Actomonas aquatica: one gene and its partner. The protein of the gene in region 1 interacts with the protein of each later gene in a pairwise test. Links are inferred from orthologs where the notes say so. Each region holds a gene or a part of one and is shown on either strand. Other genes may lie near its edges.

The links. The genes of interacting proteins can lie anywhere in the genome.
Region 2: the proteins of dnaA (region 1) and K1X11_RS00680 interact in binary tests that used the Escherichia coli proteins (3 or more experiments, as listed by UniProt). The link is inferred for Actomonas aquatica from one-to-one orthologs.

Annotation. Positions count from the first base shown.
Region 1 is NZ_CP139781.1:5,608,364-5,614,533, forward strand. What follows is about bases 1,323-4,217. They hold dnaA (chromosomal replication initiator protein DnaA), read right to left. Parts: upstream 3,529-4,217; coding sequence 2,116-3,528; downstream 1,323-2,115. Other genes in these bases: K1X11_RS21420 (DUF6515 family protein), read right to left, coding at 1,323-1,408; K1X11_RS21425 (hypothetical protein), read right to left, coding at 1,476-1,994; ispG ((E)-4-hydroxy-3-methylbut-2-enyl-diphosphate synthase), read right to left, coding at 4,057-4,217. Also shown: K1X11_RS21415 (hypothetical protein), read right to left, coding at 125-631; more of K1X11_RS21420, read right to left, coding at 659-1,322; more of ispG, read right to left, coding at 4,218-6,093. UniProt on the Escherichia coli protein: Plays an essential in the initiation and regulation of chromosomal replication. Binds in an ATP-dependent fashion to the origin of replication (oriC) to initiate formation of the DNA replication initiation complex once per cell cycle.
Region 2 is NZ_CP139781.1:173,440-178,042, forward strand. The notes cover bases 1,638-4,603. They hold K1X11_RS00680 (D-sedoheptulose-7-phosphate isomerase), read right to left. Parts: upstream 3,451-4,603; coding sequence 2,824-3,450; downstream 1,638-2,823. Other genes in these bases: K1X11_RS00675 (alpha/beta hydrolase), read right to left, coding at 1,638-2,811; K1X11_RS00685 (MFS transporter), read right to left, coding at 3,453-4,603. Also shown: K1X11_RS00665 (sulfatase family protein), read left to right, coding at 1-376; K1X11_RS00670 (hypothetical protein), read right to left, coding at 489-1,262; more of K1X11_RS00675, read right to left, coding at 1,237-1,637. UniProt on the Escherichia coli protein: Required for the timely initiation of chromosomal replication via direct interactions with the DnaA initiator protein.

The DNA of each region.
Region 1 (6,170 bases):
CCGCGGAATGTGAAGCGCGGTTAGACCGTATCGGGAAAGGCTTTCATGGTAGTCGCACCTGGGACGACGGGCCACCCTTTCGCCATCGGCTCAAGCGCGGCTACTCAGGGGGAGACTGGGTCGCCTACTGGAAATCGTGGATGTGGAGACGTCGGCCCAATTCAGCTTTGACCCAATGCGCGTTGAGGAGGAGCACCCGCGGACCTCCGATCCTTATTTCCCCCGGTTCGAGGCACTCCGCGGTAAGATGAATGCGTGGGTATTGGGGCGGGGGAGGCGCCAGGTGCGCGGCGTGCGGCGGCAGGGTGGTCAGCGGGGGGCGGAGCGGCGGCGCGGTATCAAAGACTTCCGCGGTAACGTAGAAACGATCGAACCCTTTCTCGAGGGCGGTTTTGGCGGCGTAGTAGATCGCGTGGTCGCGCAGCGTCGCTTGGGTCATGGGGTCCTGCGCCGCTATACAAACCTCAACCCGATCCAGAGACGCACCGGTGCTCCATTGGTAAGAAGGGAGGGTGATCAGTGAACTGCGAGAACTGCTGGGACTGGCGGGGTGAGTCGTGACCGTGCAGCCGCTCAAGAGGGCGATGGCACCGAGGCCGACCAATTGTCGCATCCGCAGCGTCGCACGCATGGTCATAACACCGCTAAAGCGGGTGGGCTAAGACCCGTTCTTGGCGTCGGCCCAGGGGGCGGCGACGACTTTGTAGCCGTCGGGCGACTTGCGGAAGACGACGCCGTCGAAGCGGAAGTATTCGATGTCGTTGTGCCAGACAGCCTGGCTGCCTACTGGGAGCACGTCGGATACGGCGCCGACCGGCGTGGGCACCCAGACGAGGCCGTTGGCGGTAGGCTTGAAGAACTCGCCGTCCATGAGGCGCAGTTCCTGTTCGCCTTGCCAGACGGTGATGTAGTCGGGTTCGGGCGGCGGCACGCCGATTTCCTGGTTCGGATCGACGCCGTCATCGGTCACGGCGTAGGTGACGCGGCGCGGCGGCGGGGCTTCGCGCTCGATGACGACCGGGCGCTCCACGATCACGGGCCGGTCGACCACGACATAACCGTGGTTGTAGGGGCGGTAGTAGATGCCGTCGGCGACGAAATAGGCGGTGGAGTTGACGTAGACCCGGCGGTGGTAGCTGGGAATGCGCGGGAAGAAGCGACCCGGGCGGTAGTAGGGCGCCGGGTAGTGGCGGTGGTAGCTGCGATCGCGCGAAACGCCGAAGCTGAAGCCGTCGATGCCACGGGACGACACGCCGATGCCCACGGAATAGCTGGTGTCGTCGTGATGATGCCCACGTTTGGCGCTGGCGGTGGAGGGCAGGGCCAGCAGGGCGAGAGCGGCCACGCCCAGCAACGCCGGGCGAAGCGGACGGGAGCGACGGAGGAGGGAGTCGGGCCGGGCGTTCATAAAGGGGTTAGATGCGTTTTAGAGGCGTCTGTTCCTTCTTCGTGACGGGCCCGGAGGCAGACACGCCCTAGGCGAGGCCTTTTTTCTGCAGAGCCGCGGACAGCTCCTGCATGAAGGCTTGAGAGTCTTCGGGGGACGGACGGTAGCCGTCTTGGCTGATCTCGGTGAAGCCGGGGCGACCGTAGTTGTCGATGATCCACTTGCCGGTGACACCGTCGCTGAAGGTGACCGAACCACTGGCCATAGCGCCGGGAATGAGGGTGGCGGCGTCGACGTCGACGGTGACGTTGCCAGCGACGGGCAGATCCTCGAGGTCGTCGTCGACCGCAACGGCTTCGTCGCCTTCGGCGGGCGCCGCCGGGGCCGGCTTGGGCTTCGGCGGGGGAGCCTTGGTGACGTCGCTGGCGTCGGCCTTGGGGGCCTGATCGATCAAGGTGAGATCGAGGTCATCCACGAGGAAGCGCACATCCATGTAGGTCATGGAGATGGAGAACTCTTCCTGAATGCGCTTCTGCACGTCGGACAGCGAGGCGCCGTCCTTGACCCAATGGGCGACGGTCTGGGTTTGTTCGGGAGAAAGGGACATGGGATTTTCGAATTTCGATTTTGGATTTTCGAAGGCCTGACAGGCCGTAAACACGGATTTCCGGTTTGCGACGGGCGCAAATCGAAAATCGAGAATCAGAAATCCAAAATCAAGCCGCGCTTCAGCGCGACAGTTGGTTGCGCAGGAACTCGATGCTGCTGCGCATGGAGGGGTCCTGCTCCATCATGTTGTCCACGGCTTTGCAGGCGTGGATGACGGTGCCGTGGTCGCGGCCACCGAAGGCGTCGCCGATCTCCTGCAGGGAGTGCTTGGTGAGCGTGCGGGAGAGATACATCGCGATCTGGCGGGGGATGGCGATGTTGTTGGGGCGGCGCTTGCTGGTCATGTCGGCCAGCCGGATCTGGAAGTGGTCCACCACCTTACGCTGAATGGTGTCGATGGTGAGGATGTTCTGCGCCTGCTCCATGAGCACATCCTGCAGCAGGTCCTGAGTCACGGAGACGTCGAGGTGACGGCCGGTGAGGGAGGCGTAGCTGGCGACCTTGATGAGGGCGCCCTCCAGGCGGCGGATGTTTTTGGAGATGTTTTGGGCGATGAAGGTGAGGACGTCGGACGGCACGGAGAGGCCGAGGGTCTTGGCCTTGGTGCGCAGGATGGCGACGCGGGTCTCGAAGTCGGGCGCCTGGATGTCGGCCGGGAGGCCCCACTCGAAGCGGGAGACGAGGCGGGACTCGAGTTTGGCGATCTCGGAGGCGCGGCGATCGCTGGAGAGCACGATCTGTTTACCGGACTCGAAGAGGTCGTTGAAGGTGTGGAAGAACTCTTCCTGGATGCGCTCTTTGCCGCCGAGGAACTGCACGTCGTCGAGCAGGAGCACGTCGACGTTGCGGTAGCGTTGGCGGAACTTCACGAGGGCGTTTTCCTGCAGGCCCTGAATGAACTCGTTGGTGAACTTCTCGGTGGAGAGGTAAGCGACGCGGGCATCGGGCTTGTGCTGCAGGATGGCGTGGCCGATGGCGTGCATGAGGTGGGTCTTGCCGAGACCGGTGTCACCGTAGAGGAAAAGCGGGTTATAGGCCTGCGCGGGGGACTGGGCGACGGCGAGGGCGGCCGCCTGGGCCATCTGGTTGTTCGAGCCGACGACGAAGGTCTCGAAGGTATTGCGCGGGTTGAGATTGCCGGCGTGGGCGTTGGCCGTGGCGCGGGCCTGGCGGGTGAGGGGGGCGCGGCGGGGAGTCGGCGCGACGCGTGACGAGTGGCGGGACTCGGACAACTCGGGTTCGATCTGCACCGGGGCGGCGGCGGCCGGCACGGCGGCGTCGTTCTTGCGCAGACGCACGGAGATGTCGCGGCCGGAGCTGAGACGCAGGCGCTGGACGATTAGGTCCAAATAGTTGTCGTGGATCCAGATCGCGGCGAAGTCGTTGGGCACACCCAAGGTCATGGTGTCCTCGTCACCGGCGAGGCAGACGAGGGGCTGAAACCAGAGTTGGAAGACATCGTCCGGAAACAGGTCTTTGAAGTCCTGTTTGACGGTTTCCCAGAGCGATGACGACGACGATACGGCAGGCATTAATTCAGACGGCTAGACGGTTTTATTCACAAGGCGGGTGAAAACAGCCAAACTGCACGTCTGAGGCGAAGGAATTCCGGGACTCGGGTTCTGCGAAAGTGGTGAATGGGTTACCAGGGGAGGGGTAGGTCGCGGACACAAAATAAAATCGTAAGGCTATGGTAACCGGGGGGTAATGGCTGCAGAGACCTCGGTCGGGAGGAATTCAGTCGAACAAACGTGAGAAAGAGCGGTTCCCACGACACCGAAGGGGCGAAGTGGAGAGGGACGAATAAACGTGCAGAGAAAATGGGGTTTCAAGGCATACTTTCCAACAAGTTATTCACATCGGTGCGGGCATAACTTTTGGCCAAATTTTTGTTGCCAAATGGTTCGGAAAACGGAGCCGCCAAAGTCGCCAATTTCTCGTAAGGACTGAAGCACTACAAATGGCGCGTTTCCCCTAGGTAAGGGCGTGGATTTCGCGCGCCTCGCGCGTAGTGTTTCTTATGTTACGGGGTCGTCACGGTCTGGTGTCGTGGACCGGTTTCACGTGTCCGAATCGACCCATTTTCCGTGCTCGCGGATGAGATCAATTAATCGGTTATCCGCGTCTTTTTGGGGGATGTTGTATTGGACGCAGGTTTTACCGACGTAGAGGTTGATCTTGCCGGGGGCGCCGCCGACGTACCCGAAGTCGGCGTCGGCCATCTCCCCGGGGCCGTTTACGATGCAGCCCATGATGGCGATCTTCACGCCTTTGAGGTGGCCGGTCTTTTCGCGGATGCGCTGGGTGGTCGACTGGAGGTCAAAAAGGGTGCGGCCGCAGGACGGGCATGCGACAAACTCGGTTTTGGTGATGCGGGCGCCCGCGCCTTGGAGGACGTTGTAGGCGAGCTTCACGGCGCGCACGGCGTCGGGCTCGGTCTCAATGCTCATGAGGTCGCCGAGGCCGTCGCAGAGGAGCGAGCCAGTGAGGATGGAGGCGTCGAGCAGGCGGGAGAGGAAGTCCGGTTCGCCGGTGAGGCGGGCGGCGGTCGTGTTGCGGATCCAGAGCGGCAGCTTGAGACCATGCGTGCGCAGGGTGGCGGCCACGTCGCGGTAGGCGCCGATGGCGTGGCGGTCGTCGCTTGTCGCGGCGATGCTGACCGTGGCGATGACGCGTTGGGCCGCGTGCGTGGCGAGGTGCGGAGCGAGTTCGGCCCAGACTGCCGGCGTCGCGCTGAGAGCGAGCGTGGTGTCGGGTCGACTGGTCGCGAGCTGTTGCCAGGCGTCCACTGATGGCAGGTCGGCGGACGCGACCTCGCGGACGAGCAGGAGCGGACCACGGGCTTGGTCGAGCGTCGGACGCAGATCGTCGGGAGTGAGGGTGGCGCCTAGTTCGAGGCCGAGGAACGCAGAGGGCGTCTCCAACGTTTGGGCGCCGAGCTCCGCGAGGGCGGATGCGTCGGCGATGGGCACGAGCAGGCCCTCGGGCGGGTTGTCCTTGAGCGAGGGCGAGCGCAGGGCCGCGGCGAAGTCGGGCAGCTTCGCTACCGAGGGCGCGCGCACGATGACGCGGGGCGGTTGTTCGCGGCCGAGTTCGACGTCGGGAGCAAGGGCGAGATCGGTGATGTCGCGACGTTGGAAATGGAAGGGGTCGAGCGGGTCGGGCGCATCGATCGGGAAACGATCGGCGGCGATGTTTTGGCCGTCGCGCCACATGGCCTGGGCCTTGGCGGCGAGGGCGCGGGCGACCGGGATTTCGTAGACGGGGTCTTCGGTGAGAGAGACGCGGAGGGTGTCGCCGAGACCATCGAGCAGCAGGCTGCCGATGCCGATGGCACTCTTGATGCGACCGTCTTCGCCGTCGCCGGCTTCGGTCACGCCGAGGTGCAGCGGGTAGTGCATGTTTTCCTCGGCCATGCGCTGCACGAGCAGGCGGTAGGCCTCGATCATGACCTTCGGGTTGGAGGCCTTCATCGAGAGCATGATGGCGTGGTAATCGTGGCTCTCGGCGATGCGGAGAAACTCCAGGGCGCTCTCGACCATGCCGAGCGGGGAGTCCCCGTAGCGGTTCATGATGCGGTCGGAGAGGGAGCCGTGATTGGTGCCGATGCGCATGGCGCGGCCGAGCTCCTTGGCGCGTTTGACGAGGGGGCTGAAGGCCTCGTGCAGACGCTCGAGTTCCTCGTTGTAGGCGGCGTCGGAGTATTCGGTGACGGCGAACTTCTTCTTGTCGGCGTAGTTACCCGGGTTGACGCGGATCTTTTCCACGTGCTCGACCGCCTCCATGGCGGCGGAGGGCAGGAAGTGGATGTCGGCCACGAGTGGCACGTGGGCAAAACCAGCGGCGGAGAACTGGGCGCGGATGTCCTTGAGGGCGCGGGCGGCGGTTTTGTTGGGCGCGGTGACGCGGACGATTTCGCAGCCGACCTCGGCGAGGGCGATGGCCTGCTTGACGGTGGCGGCGACGTCCTGGGTGTTGGTCGTCGTCATCGACTGTACGCGCAGGGGATGGGAACCACCCACGCCGATGCCGCCGACAAAAACTTCGGTCGACGCGCGGCGCAGGGTGCGGAAGCGGGAAGCGCAGTAGCTGCTCATGTGCGGAAGCGGAGGGAAAATCGGGGAGGTCGGCCCACAGGCAGAGCGGTCGGCCCGGCGCTTGCCAGCCTCGGGCT
Region 2 (4,603 bases), 5.4 Mb from region 1 along the record:
ATGTGAGCGCCTGCACGACGAGATTTACGGCGAACAAGGCTGGCACGAAGTCGCCGAAGCGGCGCGTGCGGTGCGCACGGAACGGTTTAAATACATTCGCCGCCTCGATCCGGTCGGACCGAAGTCGGCCAACTGTGATGAAGGACCGACCAAGAAGCTTGTTGCCGCATGGGGCGGGTTTGATCGCGGCCTGGGCGACGAGTTGTTTTTCGACCTCTACCTGGATCCGCAGGAAACCTGCAACCGGATCAACGATGCGCGCTATGCCGACGAGATTCATCGCCTGCGCGGCAAGCTCGATGACTGGATGAAGCGGACGAATGATCCCTTTCTCGACGGCGTCGCGGTGCCGCCGCCCGGGCCCGGGAAGGGGTGATTGGGGCGGCGGGAGCCTTTGGGGCGATCCAACGTGGCGGCTCGACACGAGGTCGAGCCCTACAGCTGGAAGGTGTAGGCCGAGAAGTGCGAGGTGGTGGCCTGTCGCGCGTTTAGCGGTTTGGTTCGGCGTCCGGGACGACGGTGGGCGTGCCGACTTCGACTTCGGTGGCGGCTTCGCCACGGGTGAAGATCAGTGGGGCGTCGGATTCGCGTCCAAGGTGCGGGGCGGCGTGGGCGAGCATGGCGGGCAGGTCGCGCGTCAGGTTGTGACGGAGGGCGGGGATGCTGATCCAGGTGCGCCAGACGAGCCGGCGTTGGCCGTTGGCGAGCGCGGTGGCGTCGAGCGCGCCAATCACGAGATAGAGCCGGTCTTCCGACAGGATGGTGGCGAGGCGGTGCTCTTCGGCGAGGGAGAGCGAACGCTCCTGCAGGCGATCGAGTCCGATGAGACGGGCGATGGAGGGGGTGTTGCGTGCGATCGATTGCGTTTCGCTTTCGCCGGTGTTGGGATCGGTTTCCTCCCACTCGTCGAGCTCGAGGTTGGCGTTGCCCCAATGGAACACGATGACGAGCTCCGGGGCCGGACCGCCGACGGTGGTCGGCACGTAATGTTGGCTGCGCAGAGCGTCCGCCACGAGGGCGGCGATGGCTTTGGCTGGCGGTTGTTTTTGTCCCGCGACGCTGGTGCCGAGGGCGAGTTCGGATCCGGTCAGGAGAAAGTAAGGGCAGGGGGCGTCGGCGGTGGGCGGGACGAAGTCGGGCGCCGTGTCGAAACGATCGGTGACCACGAGCGTTTCCGGCGTCTTCGCCGCGGCGATCGCCGCCGTCAACAAGCCGACGGCAAGCAGCAGCGAACGCTTACGGCTGCGTCGCAGCAAAGGCATCGCGGTAGAAGGCCCAGGTCTTGTCGCCGAGTGCGTCGTAGATCTCGCGCGGATTGTGCGTGACCTCCGGCAGGACGTCGAAGGTGTGGGCTATGCCGAGCTCGGTCAGGAGTTCGTGGAAGGCGACGTTTTTGTCGAGGAGGCGATCCGCGTCGCCGACGGCGATGCGCACGTGGGTGCGATCGCGAATGAGATCGGCGTGGGCCACTACCAGCTGCCACGGAGAGTTGGCTGCGTAGTAGGGGCGGCTGCCGTTGTAGAGGTCTTGCAGGGCGGTGCCGCGGGTGGCGTAGCTGTCGTAGTCGTGCAGGGCGCCGGCCATGATACCCACGACGCCAAACAGCTCGGGGTATTTAAAACCGATTTTGGGCGCGCCGGCTCCCCCCATGGAGAAACCTTCGATGGCGCGAGCGGACCGATGACGGATCGTGCGATAGGTGGCGTCGACGTGCGGGATGAGGTCGTGCACTAGCATGGATTGCACGGGCGACTGGCCGTTGGCGGCATCGACCCAACTCCCGATGCGCCGGCCGTTGACGCCGACGACGATCATGGGCGGAGCCTCGCCGGCCGCGATCGCGGCTTCGAGGGCCACGGCGAAGTTGCGGGCACCATCCTGGCGCCCGCCGCGGCCGTGCAGCCAGTAGACCACCGGGTAGCGGTGTTCGGGCGCGCTCTCGTATTCATCGGGCAGATACACCGTATAGCTGACGTCCTGGCCCACCACCGGGCTGTGAAACGTGGCGTAGGTCAGGCGCTCCGGTGTGGTGTTGGGATCGACCCATTCGCTGAGGGTCAGCGGCGGACGGTTGCGGCGCGCGCGCGGCGAGGGCGCCGCCGCCGAAGCCGTCGAGCGGGTTGGCTCAGCGTAGTGGTGAGCGATGCGCGCGGCGACGGATTCCGCGCCCTCGGCGGTGAGGTGGCCGAGAGCATCGGCATAGTGGTCGCAGCGCTCCAGTTGGGGCACGTAACCCGCCACGACTTCAACCGCGGGCAGCGCGGGCGCGGCGATGACGCGTTGAATGGCGGCGACGATGTGAGGATGCTGGCGCGAGGCGCGCACAGTGCGGCCGTCGGCTCCGGGGGCCGGGCAAGGGGCGCCATCGGGACCGCCGACCACGGGTTGGAGCACGATCTGGCGGGCGGACGGGATCTTGGCGTTGATCGTGATCAGGGTGGCGTTGATGGCCTCAGTCCAACGGTCGACGTCGTCGCCGAAGGGCCCGCTGATGACGAGCACGACGCGATCGGGCGGCGTGTCGGTCGGGCAGGCGGAAACGAGGTCGCGCGACCAGCCCACGTAGTCGGGATCACGCCAGCGGTCGACGCCGGCTCCGCCGTTCCAGAGGAGTTCCCAGCGGTCGTCGTCGACGATGGATTCAAACACGTCACCGGCGACAAACCAACCGCCGCGCGGTTGGCCGACCTGACTGAAGCCGATCACGCGGGTGCGGGCGAATTCCGGCTCAGCGGCGAGCGCGGAGGTAGAGAACGACGCGGCCAGACAAAGGGTGAGAAGCAGGAGGAGGGGGCTGGCGCGGCACTTCATGGGGGGACAGGGTTAGTCTTGGGGAAAGAAGGTGGCCTCGAGCGACAGGCAGAGGGCGTGATAAATGGAGAGATGCAGCTCCTGGATGAGGTGGGTGCGATCGGCGGGGACGCGCAGGCAGGGATCGGCGAGGCGACGCAATTTGCCGCCGTGGGCGCCGGTGAGTCCGAGCACGGTCATGTCTTTCAGGCGGGCGGCTTTGGCGGCGAGAGCCACATTTTGGGCGTTGCCGGAGGTGCTGATGGCAATGAGGACGTCGCCGGGGCGGCCGAGCGCCCACACGAGTTGGGCGTATTCGAGTTCGGCGGCGATGTCGTTGGCCACGGCGGTGCGCAGCGAAAGGAAACCGGTGAGGGGAATGGCGGGCAGGCCGCCCTGAATGCCGCGGAGGTCGGCGGGCAGACGGCGGCCCTCGTGGCTGCGCACGGGGCGTTTGGAGTAGAAGCCCTTGAGGAGTTCGCCGGCCCAATGCTCGCTGTCGGCGGCGCTGCCCCCGTTGCCACAAATATAGATGCGGCCCTCGCGGCGCAGGCAGTCAGCCAGCACCGCGTGGGCGCGTTCGATCTCCGGAAAGATCGGGGCGAGTTCCGGGCGGTGATCGAGGGCGTCGAGGGGAGAGGCGGAGGTGGCGGGGGACATCGTCAGGCGGCGGAAGGGGCGTCGGAGTCGGAAAGGGTGCGGGCGAAACGACCGCGGCGGGTGCTGAGTGCCACCACCATGGCCACCAGCGCGAGGACGAGGCCGAGGTAGTAGGGGAAGATGTAGTTGTTTTTCCGTGACACAGCGTCGGGAAAGAGGTCCGAGATCAAGGAGCGGTTGAGCACGGCCAGGCGGTCACCGTCGGCGGGGGCTTCGGTGATGAGCTTTTGGCTTTGGGGGGAGAGGGAAATGTCGACGAAGCGCTGGTCGTCGTAGACGGCGGGGCCAAACACGAGGCGGTTCAATTCGTCGGCAATGGCCTGACGGGCGCCCTCGGCGCGGTCGGGATCGGCGAGGCGTTCACGGGTGCGGGGCGTGAGTTGATCGGCCACCCAAGCGTGGGCGGGCGAGGCCGGGTCGGCGACTTCATCCGCGAGGGTGGAGACTCGCTTGATGTCCTGCGCGCGGAAGGGTGTCGGCGCGTAGGAGTCGGTCCATTGCACCGCCATGCCGAGCAGGAGCGAGATGGCGAAGGCACCGAAGGCGCGGGAGAATTGGATGATGCCGAAGAGTTTACCGCGTTCGTGGCGGTCGGCGTATTGAAACACCATGGCCGACATGGGCATGAGGGCGACGATCTGAGCGACGCCGAAGACGGTGAGGCAGGCAAAGAGCGACCAGAAATCGTGAGCCCAGAAACAGAGGCCGGTGAAGGCGATGGCGCTGAGGAGAAAGCCGGTGGCCATGACCCACTTGGGGCCGAAGTAATCGATGGTCCAGCCGAGCGGGAGCGCGAGGCAGACGGTGAGCAGCGGCCCGGCGACCTGAGCGAGACCGAGCTCGGCCGTGGAGAGGCCGAGGGTGTCGGTGACGTAGAGCGGGGTGAAGAGGAAGAGTGCGGCCGGGATCGCAAGGTTGGCGCCGCAGACGAAGGCGAGTTTGAGGTGATCGCGGGAACGAAAGATGAGCTGCAGGTGGGCCAGCGGTTGGTAGCGCTCCTGCTGAGGTGGGTCTTCGAGCGGGCGTTCGCGGATCACAAACACCATAAGGGCGAAGGACACGGCCACGCAGGTGGCGGCGAAGAGGTAGGGGAAGATCTCGTCGATCTCGGCCCAACCGATGACCCAGGTGACCATGACGAAGTTGGCGGACT